DNA from 2 places in the Robertmurraya mangrovi genome. Region 2 is predicted to be linked to the other one. Evidence: riboswitches for the same ligand, from Rfam matches in the RefSeq annotation. Region 2 holds a riboswitch; the other holds the start of a gene.
The links. A riboswitch is a leader RNA that binds a small molecule or an ion and turns the genes downstream of it on or off. The one in region 2 is predicted to bind thiamine pyrophosphate.
Positions count from the first base shown of each region.

Region 1: another riboswitch for thiamine pyrophosphate. It lies ahead of thiC (phosphomethylpyrimidine synthase ThiC); the one in region 2 lies ahead of SM124_RS01920 (ABC transporter substrate-binding protein).

Region 1 covers NZ_JAXOFX010000001.1:52,689-61,136, reverse strand. The annotation lists gene SM124_RS00415 (ATP-binding protein) at 1-1,687, opposite strand, end outside; gene SM124_RS00410 (metallophosphoesterase family protein) at 1,702-2,919, opposite strand; gene SM124_RS00405 (hypothetical protein) at 3,053-3,253, opposite strand; gene thiC (phosphomethylpyrimidine synthase ThiC) at 3,231-5,003, opposite strand; TPP riboswitch at 5,099-5,211, opposite strand; gene thiW (energy coupling factor transporter S component ThiW) at 5,259-5,768, opposite strand; TPP riboswitch at 5,878-5,989, opposite strand; gene SM124_RS00390 (ABC transporter permease) at 6,065-7,318, opposite strand; gene SM124_RS00385 (ABC transporter ATP-binding protein) at 7,311-8,210, opposite strand.
Region 2 covers NZ_JAXOFX010000001.1:371,526-379,973, reverse strand. The annotation lists gene SM124_RS01950 (EAL domain-containing protein) at 1-391, opposite strand, end outside; gene SM124_RS01945 (peptide chain release factor 3) at 540-2,123, opposite strand; gene SM124_RS01940 (metal-dependent hydrolase) at 2,409-3,281, shown strand; gene SM124_RS01935 (NupC/NupG family nucleoside CNT transporter) at 3,409-4,626, shown strand; gene SM124_RS01930 (NAD-dependent protein deacylase) at 4,715-5,431, opposite strand; gene SM124_RS01925 (TetR/AcrR family transcriptional regulator) at 5,492-6,115, opposite strand; TPP riboswitch at 6,367-6,476, shown strand; gene SM124_RS01920 (ABC transporter substrate-binding protein) at 6,598-7,602, shown strand; gene SM124_RS01915 (MTH1187 family thiamine-binding protein) at 7,615-7,905, shown strand; gene SM124_RS01910 (ABC transporter permease) at 7,905-8,448, shown strand, end outside.

The sequences.
Region 1 (8,448 bases), 320 kb from region 2:
GTTCCTGCAACTCCTTGTCTCTTCTCAGTTGTTTTTCCATCCACTCATAGTTTGGCAAATTGATATTGGCCTTTTGTTTTAGTTCCTCTTCTTGACGAAGGCATAATTTTATTTTTTTGTCTAAATCTTTTAGTTCATTCAATTGATTATTCTTAAACAGTAAACTGAAGACATATATAATTCCAACTGCCCCAAATGCAGATAGCAGCAACTCTGTTTTCCAAATCCCAAAGCCAATTAAAAGAGTAAAAATGAACCCAAACATGATCCCTTGCCTAAAGTTTTGTGTTTTCCGTCTTGTAGCATCTTCTCTACTCTTTTTGTAGAATTGAATTTTCTCTTGAATCTCCTGAAGGTCTCTATTTAATGATTCTTGTTTTACTATATTAGCAACATTTTCCTCCAGCTTCTCTCTTTCAGATTTAGGTAAAAGCTCATTCTTTATCTGTTCCATTCTTCCTTCAAGCATTTCCAAAGCAGCTTTTTCAGAATTAAATAATTCTTCTAGCTCTTCCTTTTTCTCGTTAAGACGTTGCTGCTTCTTTTGTGCAGAAGCGGTCTTCTCCTTCATGAAGATACTTGTGTTTACATTTACAATATTTTCTTCATTAATCGGGATGTGTAGCTTCTCTCTTATTGATCTAATTTCTTCTTCTAGCTGCTGTTTTTTTAACTCCCACTCATTTAATTGTTCCAAGATAGAATCATATAAGGGCATTTTTTCAGTCGCTGCAGTTATCACTGTTTCGTTTTCTATCAAATGATAGTTAGGTTCATTTGCCTTTATTTCGTCTGTAATACTCCTAATTCTTTCTTTTATCGTTTTCATTTGTGCGGTGAGTGGTGTAATCACTTGATTAATTTGATCTAACCGAGATATTCCATCAACTGGATAAGGGGCTTTTTTTGTTTGGTCCAATTCCTCTTTTAACAGCAAGCTTTCTTTAACAATTGGGGACAGCTTCTCCCATTCCTCTAGTTGACTCTTCATTTTCTCTAATCTGTTTATTTTTTCATTCAGACTATAAATTTCTTTATGTAAAGATTCCTTCTCTTGTAAAAATTGATTGTAACGTGCATTCATCTGTTCCGTTCTTTTCAATTCATTGTATACATCTTTTATTTCTTTAAGTTTCTCATTAATTAGGGGCTTTTTGCCATTTGGTTTAAAACGCAATTCAAGTTCCTTCTGTAATTCAGCATCAACCGTAAGCAAACGGTCAGACCCTAATGCCCCAGTCGAAAATAAGAATTTACCTAAGTCCTCACTCTTCATATGATGGACATTTTGTAAACCATGTAGGTTAAATGAAAAGATAGACTGATATAGTGATTTATCTATAGAGCTAAGGATTTCTTTAAGAAGCTCTTCCCCACCTATCGTACCGTCGTCCAACCAAACACTAACATCTCCAACCGCTTTTCCTTTAACTCGTTCAATCGTTGCTCTCCCCTGTTTAGAAGTTACTACTAGTTTCCCACCATATTTTGTTCCTTTTTTCGGCTCATATCTTAAATCAGATTGTTGTTTTGTTGGAAAACCAAAAAGGATGCTATGAATAAATGACATTATAGTTGATTTACCTGCTTCATTTTGACCGTAAAATACTTGGAAATCTCCCAAACTTTTTATAGATACATCTTCCAGTCTTCCATATCCGTATATATGAATTTCCTCTAATTTCACTTATAACTCCCTCCCTACTTCTTCAGTAGACCTTGGATTAGTATTTTTTCTGCCTCCTTTTTAACGGAAGCTACTACTTCTGTAGTTAGTGGTTGTAAGAACTTTCTTCCTACTGGGTGTTCATATAAAGAAGCAACCATTTCGTCTATATTTTGCAATCCATCCATTACCCTAAAGATTTCTTCATAAAAATCTGATTCTGAAGCAAGCTCATTTCGTTTCCAACCAACCGCTTCCTCTAGTTCGATGTTATAGGGCCATATTAAATTATCTTCAACTTTCTCCTCTTCTTGTAAAGCGTCCAGCAACTCATCTTTTAAATATTGAAGGTTTAAGAATTCATTATTTAAGTTCACTATACTAAAGTTCAGTAACTGTCCAACTCCTTCCTTACGTAAACCGTCCATTGTTTGTAGGCAAAGTCTATATAGGTCATCAAATGTTTTACAATCCCTTGCATCAATGTTTTCAGTCGTCCAAATAACATCGCTTGTCTCAATAAATGTTAAATCACTTTGATATTCGTTTAGTGTAACTATATAGCAACCTTTTGGGCCACTCTCTTTTTTATGCCTACCTTGAGTATTACCCGGATAAATAATAGGCGGCTGCTCAGATAAGATTGTTCTCTTATGGATATGACCTAAAGCCCAATAATCAAACCCTTTATCCATTAGGTCTTTAAGTTGAAATGGTGCGTAATTTCCATGGTCCGTTCCACCCTCTAAATTTCCATGAAGAATCCCAATATGAAAGTCTGCATCCATTTCCTTATGATAAGAGTCAATTTTCCGTTCATATACATGGCGCACAGGATAACTGAAGCCATATATACTAGCTGTAACACCATGGGAAGTGCTGAAACCCTTTACTTCTACATTCTCTCCAAAAACAAATACATTTTCCGGCATTTCAATCTTTGTCCAATTCCCACTTAAATGATCATGGTTACCATGAATGACAAAAACACTAATATTATGTTTTTCTAAGCGCTCCATTTCTTTTTTAAAACGGACTTGAGCTCGGATACTTCTGTCCTCACCGTCAAATATATCACCAGCTATAATGATGAAATCCACCTTTTGATCAATGGCAGTATCAATTATTTTTCTTAAAGCATGAAAAGTACTTTCTTGCAGCCTTTTAAATATATCTATTGGCAGATATTTTAAACCTAATAAAGGGCTATCTAAATGGAGGTCTGCTGTATGTATAAATTTTATTTCCTTCATTTTTTTCCTCACAACCGTTTTTTTACCATTCTATCACCTTTAAAAGGCGAATGCACGTTCTTATCCCATCATTACTTCTTAACCTATTTAAATATAGTAAAAACCCCACCAAACGGCAGGGTTAAATGTTAGCTTAATAGTAATAGACATCAATTTTATGACACTTCATACATTTTCGAAAACCTTGCTCCTCTAAGAAAACATGCTTACAGTTCTTCTGAATATGTTGTATTTCCAACTCAAGCATTTGAATATTTTCCTTCAGCCTTTTAATTTCTTCCTTAAGCTCACTAACCGTATGAGGGGAATGATTACTTATAAATGGCTGAGCCATGGTCGACAAACTCCTTTGCCTTTTCTTTCATTCCTTCTGCAATAATTTCCTCTTCACTTTTCTCTCCGCTTTGAGCCATATTTCGAATATCTTGAGAGATACGCATAGAACAAAACTTTGGTCCGCACATAGAGCAGAAGTGAGCCGTTTTAGCTCCTTCAGCTGGTAGGGTTTCATCATGATATTCCCTAGCCCTCTCAGGATCTAAAGATAAATTAAATTGATCGTTCCAGCGGAATTCAAATCGAGCCTTTGATAATGCATTGTCCCTCACTTGTGCACCGGGATGGCCTTTAGCTAAATCAGCTGCATGTGCGGCAATTTTATAAGCGATAACCCCTTCACGAACATCATTTTTATTTGGAAGTCCTAAATGCTCTTTAGGCGTTACATAGCAGAGCATGGCTGTTCCAAACCAGCCAATCATGGCAGCTCCAATAGCTGATGTAATATGATCATATCCCGGTGCAATATCTGTAGTTAAAGGACCGAGCGTGTAAAAAGGAGCTTCTTTACAAATTTCTAATTGTTTTTCCATGTTTTCTTTAATCATATGCATTGGCACATGCCCTGGACCTTCAATCATAACTTGAACATCATGTTTCCAAGCAATCTCCGTCAATTCACCTAATGTTTCTAGCTCTGCAAATTGTGCTTCATCATTTGCATCTGCAATCGATCCTGGTCGTAGTCCATCTCCTAAAGAAACAGCAATGTCATACGCTTTTAAGATTTCACAGATTTCTTCAAAGTGAGTGTATAAGAAGTTTTCTTTATGGTGAGCCAAACACCACTGAGCTAATATAGATCCTCCACGTGACACGATTCCTGTCGTTCTTTTTGCCGTCATTGGAATATATCTTAATAGCACTCCAGCATGAATGGTGAAATAATCAACCCCTTGTTCAGCCTGTTCTATTAACGTGTCGCGATAAACCTCCCAAGTTAAATCTTCTGCAACACCTTTCACTTTTTCTAATGCTTGATAAATAGGTACAGTTCCAACAGGTACAGGAGAGTTACGAATAATCCATTCTCTTGTTGTATGTATGTTTTTCCCTGTTGATAAATCCATGATGGTATCCGCACCCCATCTAGTTGCCCAAGTCATTTTCTCTACTTCCTCTGAAATAGAATAAGACACCGCAGAGTTTCCGATATTCGCATTTATTTTCACATGAAAGTTACGTCCAATAATCATTGGTTCGCTTTCAGGATGATTAATGTTAGCAGGGATAATGGCTCTTCCGCATGCTACTTCTTTACGTACAAACTCTGGGTCAAGCTGTTCTCTTATAGCGATGAACTCCATTTCAGGTGTGATCATGCCTTTTTTCGCATAGTGCATTTGAGTTACATTCGAGCCCTTTTTTGCTCTTAAAGGCCTTTTTACAACATTAGGAAAAACTTCTACAATTCTACCATCCACGTCATTTCGATAGCCATTATCTTCTGGTTTGACTTCTCTACCTTCGTATTCCTCAACATCATTACGCTCTACTATCCAGTTTTGACGAAGCTTCGGTAAGCCTTTATAAATATCAACCTCGTAATTAGGATCTGTATAAGGTCCACTCGTATCATACACTCGAATTGGTGCATTTTCTTCTGTTCCAAAAATTCCTTCCGTTGCTGATTGATAAATCTCCCTCATTGGAACTTGTATATCTGTGCTCCCACCTTCTACATAAACCTTTCTACTGCCTGGAAACTGATTTAATGGTTGTAATTGATTTTTCTCTTTTTGCATGGTTATACCTCCAATTTGTTTGTTTGCTCAAAAAATAAAAAACGGGTTCCCAATAAGGAACCCGAGTGTAAGTAGATGAAGAGTGCGTGAATAATCGCACTGTCAGACTACTTCCCTACGCTGATATGAATCAGATCAGGTTCAAAGGGTCAAAAACTTTACGCGCGTTTTTTCTCAGCCCTGCTATAGGACTCCCCTAGTAGATTTTTCTATTAAATTTATTTCTCTATAAAGATATTAGTTATATGTTCGTTTTTAGAACTTACTAACATTATTTAATTCTCTGTTCAGTCCTACATTTCTTTGGAATACAGTTAAAATTATGAAGCCTATTGCCGCTCCACCTATGGAACTCACTATAAATGCTGGCACAAAGCCGAATAGAGTAGCCTCTTTTCCTAATAAAAGTGTAGCAATTGGATATGAGGCTAAGGCTCCTAATATTCCTGTTCCAATTACTTCACCAAATGCTGCAAATAACGTTTTTCTAGTTTTTAAGAATATTAGACTTGCCAGGAGAGCTCCAATCATACTGCCTGGGAAAGCAAATAGAGAGCCTGTTCCCATCATATTTCTTAATAATGAGACGGTAAAAGCTTGGGCTACTGCATAATAAGGTCCTAATAATACAGCAGATAATACATTAATAAAATGTTGCATAGGAAATACTTTGGCAAAGCCTATCGGAATATAAAACATATGACTGGTTAGTGTTCCGATTGCAACCATCATTGCCGTTAACGTTAACTTTTGTGTTTTCCCCATAAAAATCCCTCCAATTGTGGTTTTCACTGGGGGTGTGCATACTAATTAAATCCTCTATTTTTTGGAGTCAAAAAAAGCAGACTCCAGCAATAGGAATCTGCGTATGTAGACAAAAGTCAATACACTTCCCTCCGCTGGTACGAACCAGATCAGGTTAAAAGGGTCAAAGACTATAGGTCTTAATCTCAGCCGGCCAATATCCGGCACCCCCAGTGACGTAAGAATATGTTATTTTCATTGCAACTATAACACATAAGGTAAAATTTGCAAATATATTTTTCTTTATCTCTAATAAACTAATCCTTCTTCGTAAGTTGTAGAGCTTTTTTAATATCTTTAAAGGAATTTGATTTTCCGTACATTAATACTCCCCCTTTGTATACTCTAGCTCCAAATATCGCTAGCAGTATAATGGTAATGAGTAATATAACAATCCCTAAAAGTGGCTCCCAAACTGGTAGAGTCAACATTCCTACACGCATAAACATAAGCATCGGTGTAAAGAACGGAATATAAGAAGTAATTTGAATAAATGGTGTTTCTGGTTGACCTAGTCCGAACATGGCAATCATAAATCCAGCAACCACTAATAAAGTCATTGGCGTAATCATTTGTTGAACATCTTCAATTCTACTAACTAGTGAACCTAAAAAGGCTGCTAAGGTTGCATATAGGAAATATCCTAATAAGAAAAATATTAAAGCATAGACAATCGTTGCTAACGGTACGTCACCGAATCCAAAGAAGCTAAAGAAGCCACCTTCTAAAGAGTCCATATTATGTTTAACTGAATAGTATCCTACTCCAATTAGTAAGACCATTTGAGTTAAACTTAACAAAGCAATTCCCAATATCTTAGCAAACATCTGCTTTACTGGGGATACGCTTGAGATTAGAATCTCCATTACACGTGATGATTTTTCTGTCGCCACTTCCATTGCAATCATACTTGCATACATGATTACGGCAAAATAAATAAAGAATAGCAATACATAAACTAATCCCCGAGCTTGGTTAAGTTCCTCCTCGGTTTTTGCGTTTTCAGCTAATGCTATACTTTCAAATGGAACAGGCTCATAAAGCTTTCCTAACTGTTCTTGAGTCAGATTAATTTGATTCGCTGCCAATTGCGTTTTGATTTGCTGCAAGCCATTCCGTAGTTCTTGTGATAAGGTTGTATCTGCAACCGTATTTGCTTTAAAAGTAGCTACTGGTAAGTTTTCTTCATTAAATTTTAATAACAGTAAGCCCTCATAATTACCTTCTTCTACATCTTTCTCAGCTGCTTCCTCTGTTTTTTCATAATTAGTAAGCTTTATTTCTTCATTAACGATTTTCAATTGTTCTTGAAGAGGCTGTATAAGTGTTGCCGTTTCATCTATTACAGCTATGTTTGTTCCTTTTTCGTCCTTAGTAAAAGTCTCCATGATAGTATTTAGATTAGTAAGACCGACAATAATGACAAGCGTGACTAAAGTTGTAATAATAAAAGATTTTGTCTTTAATTTGCTAATATAAGTATGAAATAAAATAACCCAAAAATTACTCATATGCTGCACCTACTTTCTCTATAAAGATATCGTTTAAGGATGGTTCTTCTATTTCAAATTTCCGAATAAAGCCTTTTCCTACAATCTCTTTTAATACCTTTTCCGCAACTTCTTCTCCTTCTATTTGTAGGTGAATACCCTCTGTTGTCTTTTTTGATTTCATAACTCCTGGGTAGTCCATTAGAAATTCAAGGGAAAAGTCTGCATGAATAACTAAGTTTTTCTTTCCAAATGAACGTTTAATTTCTTTCAAAGAGCCATGTACAACAGGGCTACCTTTATGCATGATACATAAATGTTCACACATTTCCTCTACGTGTTCCATTCGATGACTGGAAAAAACAATGGTGGTCCCATTATTCTTTAAATCTAAAACAGCCTCTTTAAGCTGTTCAACATTGACAGGATCAAGTCCACTGAATGGCTCGTCTAAAATAAGTAATTTCGGTCTATGGATAACAGCCGCAATGAATTGTATTTTTTGTTGATTTCCTTTCGAAAGCTCTTCTACTTTCTTATTTGCATATTCAGGGACCTTAAAACGACTTAACCAAACATCTAGTTCTTTCAAAGCATCTTGTTTTTGCATTCCTCTTAATCTAGCTAAATAAACAATTTGGTCCTTCACTTTCAGCTTCGGATACAGACCTCTTTCCTCCGGCAGATACCCAATTAAATGACTAGTAGAATAATTAATTGGCTTCCCGTCCCACGTAATAGTCCCACCACTTGGGTTTAGTAAGCCTAGAATCATTCTAAAAGTCGTTGTCTTCCCAGCACCATTTGCCCCTAAAAATCCAAACATTTCTTTTTCTGGAATACTAATAGAAAGATTATCAACAGCTGTAAAATCCCCAAACCTTTTCGTAACATGCTCAATCCTTAACACCATAAAAACTCCTCCTATTCTAATAACTTATACGATTAAAAATACAAAAAGGTTCAATTTTCCAAAAAAGAATGTCTAATTTTAATTATTAATTTATATTTTGTATTGAAAAACATAGATTTATATTATGCTATTTTAAAACAATATATGGTACAAAAGGTTATTAAAAACTAAGCACCGAGTTGATTGGAGGGGAAGGTACTTGACTCCTACGGGAAATAGAGGAAAGGTCAAGACCCCA
Region 2 (8,448 bases):
GAAGAAGCGATTCATACCCGTACAGTTCATCATTCTTTTGCAAGCTTATAATCGGTTGGATAAAGCTCATTAACTCTCCATTTTGTATCACGTTTACCACATCACGCTGAACGATTCTCATGAGTAATAGATTAAGAGGGAATGTAATATATGGCCTCTCTTCGGTTGTACTTAATCCACCTTTAATATGCTCAAATAAATCCCCTAACTCTTGCTGTAATTGGAGCAACGACTTCTCTAACTCTTCTAAACTTTCATATGGAAGGTAATACCATTGCCCATTGTGTTTTTCAAGAGGGTGAGGAAGTGGACTCAGTGTTTTAACAAATAGATAGCCCTGATGACCCATATAGAAGGATACACCGCATTCAACACATTTATGATTCAACATGATTGCCGCCCCTTTAGTTTTGTTGTCTTTATTTTAACAAAAGTATTTAGAGTTAGGAAATTAGGAGTGTACATTTTTAGTTCTTTTCTCTTATAACAAGAAAGAAGCCCACATTAAAGGATTTTCCCTTCAAGTGAGCTTCTTTTCTTTATTGATATTGGTCCATAGGGTTAAAAAGTTCTACATCTGGATTTTTCTCTTGGAACCATCTTAAAGCAAAGTCATTTTCAAATAAGAATGCTTTTTTATCATAGCGGTCTTTAACAAGCAAGCTACGGGAGTTAGATAGATTTTCATTAATTTCTTCGTCGTTTTCTATCCAACGAGTAATCTTAGAACCTAGTCTCTCCATTAGTACTTCTGTATTGTACTCGTTTTTCATCCGGTGCTCGAATACTTCAAACTGCAGTTGACCTACAGCTCCTAGTAGATACTCATCCGTTTTAACTGTTTTGAAGAGCTGAATGGCACCTTCTTGTACAAGCTGCTGAATACCCTTATGAAAATGTTTTTGTTTTAACACGTTTTTCGCTGTTACTCTTACAAATAATTCCGGTGTAAATTGAGGGAGTCTCTCGTATTGGAAATTATTTTTTCCAACGGTTAACGTATCTCCAATTTGATAAGTTCCTGGATCATATAGTCCAATAATATCCCCACTAACCGCTTCTTCAACCGTACTGCGGTCATCAGCCATAAACTGTGTTGACTGAGATAATTTTATCGTCTTACCTAATCGAGGAATATTGACCGTCATCCCTCTTTCAAATTTACCAGAACAAACACGTAAGAAAGCAATTCGGTCACGGTGAGCTGGATTCATGTTTGCTTGAATTTTAAAGATAAATCCTGAGAAATCTTCTGATAGTGGATCAATTTCACCTTCTGAAGAGTTTCTAGCTTGTGGTGATGGAGCGAATTGCAGATACGTTTCTAGGAATGTTTGCACACCGAAATTAGCTAAAGCACTTCCAAAGAAAACCGGTGTTAGCTCGCCGTTTGCAATTCTTTCTTTTGAAAACTCATTTCCTGCTTCGTTTAAAAGCATAATTTCTTCTAAAGTTTGGTCATACAAACCTGAATTCTTCAGATTATGCTCCCCATCTATTTCCCCATTTTCATTTAATGGAACATAACGGTGTTCATCATCTACACGGAATTGTTCGATACGCTTGTAAAAACGGTCATAAATTCCTAAGAACTCTTTCCCCATTCCGATTGGCCAGTTCATTGGATATGATTCAATGCCCATTACTTCTTCAAGCTCGGCCAAAAGTTCAAGTGGGGCTCTACCTTCTCGGTCTAATTTATTGATAAATGTGAAGATTGGAATACCTCTCATACGACAAACTTTAAATAGCTTTAATGTTTGCTCCTCAATCCCTTTTGCGGAGTCAATAATCATGACTGCACTATCTACAGCTGTTAATGTACGGTATGTGTCTTCACTAAAGTCTTGGTGACCTGGTGTATCCAAAATGTTCACTCGGCAACCGTTATATTCAAACTGCATCACACTGGATGTAACGGAAATTCCCCTTTGTTTTTCAATTTCCATCCAGTCACTTGTAGCAAATTTTCCTGTCTTTTTCCCTTTAACGGTACCCGCATCACGAATAGCTCCACCAAATAGTAAAAGCTTTTCCGTTAATGTTGTTTTACCAGCATCAGGGTGGGAGATAATCGCAAATGTACGGCGAGTTAATACATCATCCTTAAATTGTTTAGCCATGTAATATTTCCTCTCTTTTTCAGCTTAGGCTGTCTTGCTTTTATAAAATAAAGACCTAATGATCGTTATATTTACCTAACACAACTGTAATGTGAAAACAATCATGCATAAAAAATCTCATAACTTCAATCTTATCTTGATTTTGAGGAGTTTGCAACGTTTGATTTACCTCATCCCTTCATTTTATTCTATATCACCCCAAAAAGAGCCTTATCCTTTTTCAATGGAATTAAAAACGCTTATAATGAATGGGAAAAATAGCATGCATAAAGAAGAGGTGTCAGGATGGATTCTATTACTCACACGCTTTTTGGTCTAGCCTTGTACGGGGCTGTTGATAAAAGAGACATGGATAAGCGGACAAAAACTGCTTTTCTGGTGACCGCAGTTGGGGCAAGTCAAATACCTGATATCGATGTCATCTCTAGATTTTGGGACAATGAAGGCCTATATCAAATGTGGCACCGCGGGATCACCCACTCTATATTTTCAACTCCTATTTGGGCGTTCCTGTTTTATTTTATTAGTAAATTATTCTGGAAAGTAACTGATTTACGTTTGCTATTATTAGGATGGATTGCTGTTGTCATTCATAATACTAGTGATTTATTTAATGCGTGGGGAACCGGTTATTTAGAACCTTTCTCAAACATCAGAGTTACCTTTGGCACCATTCCAATCATTGACTTTGTGTTTTGGGTCATCATAATTGCAGCATTTATTCTATCTAGAAAAAACAACACACGATCGCCTATTTATTTTAGAGCCGCTTGGGCATTCATTATGTTACATATTTTGATTCAATCTACGCAAGGTTATATTCTGTACCAGCAATATGAGGATGACTATGAACAAGTCGCCCTTTCAGCGGATTTTATACCGTGGAATTATTCGGTTATTACAAAGGATAACGATACTGTTAAAATTTTTAAAGATAATTTGTTTCAAAAGAAAACAGAGCAGTATTCACTATCTTCAAGTGAAGAGGCTGATTTAGAAACGTTATTTAAAGAAAAACCAGAAGCTAAGACCCTTTATCAATGGTCTCCATTTGTAGTCATTGTTGATGATGATAACAAACTTGGGATATATGATCCGCGCTTTTATCGAAATGGACAGTCATTCTTGTTTGAGTATATTGAAAAAACTCAGAAGTAGTAAACCTAATAACCACATTTGCGAAACAGCCTTATAATAGCTCCTTATTTTTTATACGCGAGTTATTAATAGTAATTTTGGACAACCTACCTACAGGAAATCATTTTTTGTATTTGAGGTGTAGGTTATGAATATTATCTGGGGTATTTTAGGAGTAATAACTGTCCTCGCATTAGCCTTTTTACTATGCGAAAATAAACGCTCCATAAAACTAAGGACTATTTTAGGTGGGCTTGCTATTCAGTTTGCTTTTGCCTTCCTTGTTTTAAAATGGGAGCCAGGTCAAAAAGGGCTTAATCGTTTTACTATGGTCATTAACGATATAATTAATTACGCGAATCAAGGGATCAACTTCCTATTTGGCGGTTTGTATGCAGAAGGGTCTGGTGTAGGATTTGTCTTTGCTTTTCAAGTGCTTCCTGTTGTAATCTTCTTTTCTGCTTTAATATCCGTTCTTTATTATTTACGAATTATGCAAGTGGTCATAAAAATTATAGGTGGAGCACTTTCATGGTTTCTTGGAACTAGGAAAGCAGAAACGATGTCAGCTGCCGCTAATATCTTTGTTGGACAAACAGAAGCTCCTCTTGTCATTCGACCATACATAAATAATATGACGAAATCTGAGTTATTTGCCGTTATGACCGGTGGGCTTGCATCAGTAGCAGGTTCTGTATTAGTAGGATATTCACTATTAGGGGTGCCCCTGGAATATTTGCTAGCAGCTAGTTTTATGGCTGCTCCTGCAGGGTTAATTATGGCAAAAATGATTGTTCCTGAAACGGATCAATCAGAGGAACCAAAAGAGTTTGAAATGGAGATGGATAAAGATTCAACAAACGTAATTGATGCAGCTGCAAGAGGGGCTAGTGTTGGACTACAATTAGCTTTAAATATTGGTGCCATGCTTTTAGCTTTTATCGCTTTAGTTGCACTAATCAATGGACTACTAGGGTGGTTGGGCAGCTTGTTTGGCTTTTCAGGAATTTCCTTGGAGATGATTTTAGGCTATCTTTTCTCACCTATCGCATTTGCTATCGGTGTTCCTTGGGATGAAGCTATCATCGCTGGAAACTTTATTGGCCAAAAGCTCATTTTAAATGAATTTGTGGCTTACTCAGCTTTCGCTCCAGAAATCCCGAATTTATCTCCAAAAACCGTGGCGATTGTAAGCTTTGCTTTATGTGGATTTGCCAACATCTCATCTATGGCCATTTTATTAGGAGGATTAGGTAACTTAGCACCTAGTCGAAGAGCAGACATTGCCCGTTTAGGAATTAGAGCTGTCATTGCTGGTGCCCTCGCTTCCTTACTGAGTGGTGCAATTGCTGGAATGTTGTTTTAGCCCGTAAATTCTCCTCATTGTGATACAACAAAAAACGCTTGAAAAAACATTCCCAGTTATACTTCAAGCGTTTTTTCTTTATACACTCTCACAAACCAAGCTGATTATTTAATTCCACTAGTAATTCCCTAATTTTTCTATTGTGAATGACTTCATCAGCATACGCATCGAGTTCTGTTGGCTCCATGTTAATGATGACAAGCTTTGCCCCCATTTGCTTAGCTACTAAAGGAAATTGATTAGCAGGTGTGACACTTAGTGAAGAACCCAAAACGATAAACAAATCTGCTTTTTCTGATTCTGTAACGGCAAAATCGAGGGCCTCTTCAGGAAGCATTTCTCCAAATAAAACAACAGATGGTCGTAAAACTCCCCCACATTCGCATGCAAATTGTTCCCTTAAATATTCTTCACTCGAATACGACTTTCCACAGTTCTGACAGTGAACCTTTTGCAACGTTCCATGTAATTCAGCCACTTTTTTGCTACCAGCTTGTTGATGGAATCCATCTACGTTTTGAGTAATAATACTTTGGATTATAGCTTTCTCTTCCCATTGGGCTAGAATTTTATGACCAATATGCGGCTTACATTCATTTAAGCCAATCACTCGATGACGATAAAACTCAATAAACTCATTTACATTTTCATTTAAAGCTTTCGTGCTAGCAAATTTACTTGGATCCTTTTGCTTCCACATTCCAGATTGAGAAGATCTGAAATCGGGTAAACCACTTTCTGTAGACATCCCAGCACCTGTTAATAAAACCGTATGATGAGATTCCTTTAACCATTTTAATAACACTAAAAATACCTTCTTTCTATTAAAATGAACCTCTTGCTAGAAACAAGAGGTTCGTTCATATTAAGACTTTGTCTCCAATAAGGTATCCATAACCATACCTTTCATGCACTCCAATATATTTTGGTATGGGTATTCCTTATATAGCACAGCTTGGACAGTAGCACCATCAATGATCGTCCAGAATAGGTTTGCAACCATAATCGGATTGATATCCTTCTTGAATTCTCCTGTTTTCACACCTTGTTCTACAATCTTTGTTACGAAATCAATAAAAAACCTGTTTCCTCTCTCTTGTAAAAGTAACCGTAAATTTTCATCTCTAGAGGAGTGAAGACGAAATTCATAATGTACCACAATCGTTTCTTTCCTATCTGGATCGAAGGGATCAATAGATATGTATAAGTCAAATAAATATAAAAGTCTTTCAGTTGCTGTCTGAAAAGAGTTTATTTTTTCTGTTAAAAGCTCATTTGTTTCATTCGTTTGTTCATTCATTAATTCTAAATAGATTTCTTCTTTACTCTTAAAATAGTTATAAATAGCACCCTTGCTAATACTTGAATGGGCAACAATATCATCAATAGTTGCGGCTTGAAACCCCTTTTTTGCAAAACAAGCAAGCGCACTATTTAAAATTTCTTTTTTCTTCTGTCGCTTATACTCTTCAGAAACAATAGGGGGCATGTGTTCTCCTCCGTAACTTTGTACAAATTATTTTTTTATTAAATCATAGTTATTAAACAGTCACAACCTTTATTAGAAACGACTAGTCAGTTTAAATTGTACTGAAAATTTTGATTTATTACAATAAACTTCTTTTACAAGTAAAAACATACTTTTAGTAGTCAATTAAAAATAATCTGTTATAATGAGTGAGGAATTAACAATATAAGAATAAATTTCAATTTCTTCACATTGAAACTTATTCAAATAGGTAAGAATAGTAGGGGAACTGGTGTTGCCGGTTGAGATTGCATCCTTTAGTTGCTGACCCTTTGAACCTGATCTGGCTTATACCAGCGTAGGGAACATATTCTAAAAACAGTACATGTCTATTGTTTACGGTATGCGCCCAAAGGTCTTTTCCTTGGGCGCTTTTTGTTTTCCTAGGCTGCTTTAGCCCTTACCTAAGAAATTTTTCACATACATAGGAGGCTCGGTACAAAATGAAAAAAGGATGGTTAGTTGCTTTATGTTCTTTGTTTTTGATAACTGGATGTGCAGGGAATCAAAATGGAGAAACTTCTGAAGGACAAAAAGAAGAGAAAAAATCATTAGAAAAAGTATCTGTTGTTCTCGATTGGACTCCAAATACAAATCACACTGGTTTATATGTTGCAAAAGAAAAAGGATATTTTGAAGAAGAAGGTTTAGACGTTGAAATAATTATGCCAGGGGAAGCAGGTGCTGACCAGTTAGTTGCTTCTGGAAAAGCTGAATTTGGTGTTAGCTACCAAGAAAGTATTACATTAGCGCGTGTGCAAGACGTTCCCTTAGTATCCATTGCCGCAATCATTCAACATAATACATCTGGTTTTGCTTCACCTGTAGATAAAAATATTAAATCGCCGAAAGATTTTGAAGGTAAATCCTATGGTGGATGGGGATCTCCCGTTGAAAAGTCAGTAATTGCATCTCTCATGCAACAAGAGGATGGGAATGTTGAAAAAGTAGATTTCGTTAATATGGGAGACACTGATTTCTTTACTGCCGTAAAAAGAGACATTGATTTTGCTTGGATTTATTACGGTTGGACGGGAGTAGAAGCAGAGCTTCGTGGAGAGGAAATCAATATGGTTTATTTAACCGACTACTCCGAGAAATTGGATTACTATACACCGGTACTCGCTACGAATGAAAAAATGATTTCAGACAATCCAGAGACAGTAAAAGCTTTTATGAAGGCTGCAGCTAAAGGCTACCAATATACAATGGACCAACCTGCTGAAGCAGCAGATATCTTATTAGCCGCAGCACCTGATTTAGATGCAGACTTAGTGAAAAAAAGCCAAGAATGGTTAGCATCTAAATATCAAGATGATGCACCTAGATGGGGTGAACAGAAGCTTGAGGTCTGGGAAAACTACGCCAATTGGATGTTAGAAAACAAACTACTTGAAGGCGAGCTAGATGCGGAAAAAGCCTTTACAAATGAATTTTTACCTGAATAAGGAGGGCTAGTCATGGCAAATGCATTAGTGAGTATTCAAATCATACCCAAAACAAAAAATGGTGAAAGTGTCATTCCATATGTAGATGCTGCAATTTCAGTGATAGAAGCATCCGGCGTAAAGTATGAAGTACATCCTTTAGAGACGACCATGGAAGGAGATCTTCAGGAATTATTTAATATTATCTCGAAAATGAATGAAAAAATGATTGAACTTGGAAGTAGCAACGTAATCTCTCAAGTTAAGGTACTCTATCAACCTGAAGGTATTACAATGGATCAATTGACGGAGAAGTATAAGTAATGAAGGAATTTTTTAAGAAGGGATGGAGACCATTAATGGTTCTCCTCCTTTTGTTCATTATCTGGGAGATTACTGTAAAATTCGCCGATATTCCTAAATGGTTACTTCCCCCACCATCCAATATCATGATGGAAGGATATTCAGGCTGGGAACCGTTCATGCCCCATCTAGTTTCAACCATACAATTAGCTCTATTGGGGTTTATTATTGGATCAGTGATTGGACTAGCGACAGCTATCCTATTGCACCTACTGCCGACTGTTAGGGAATCAATCTATCCTTTACTTATTCTAACTCAAAATGTACCCATTATTGTGTTGGCACCACTTCTCGTTATTTGGTTTGGATTTGGACTGCTACCTAAAATCATTGTGATCACTTTGGTTTGTTTCTTCCCCATCACTGTAGCTGCACTAGATGGTTTTAGGCAAACAGCTCCAGAGTTAAAACACTACATGAACATGGCAGGTGCTACAAAAAGCCAACTTTTTTGGAAACTAGAATGGCCTTATTCTTTACCTTCCATTTTTTCAGGTTTAAAAA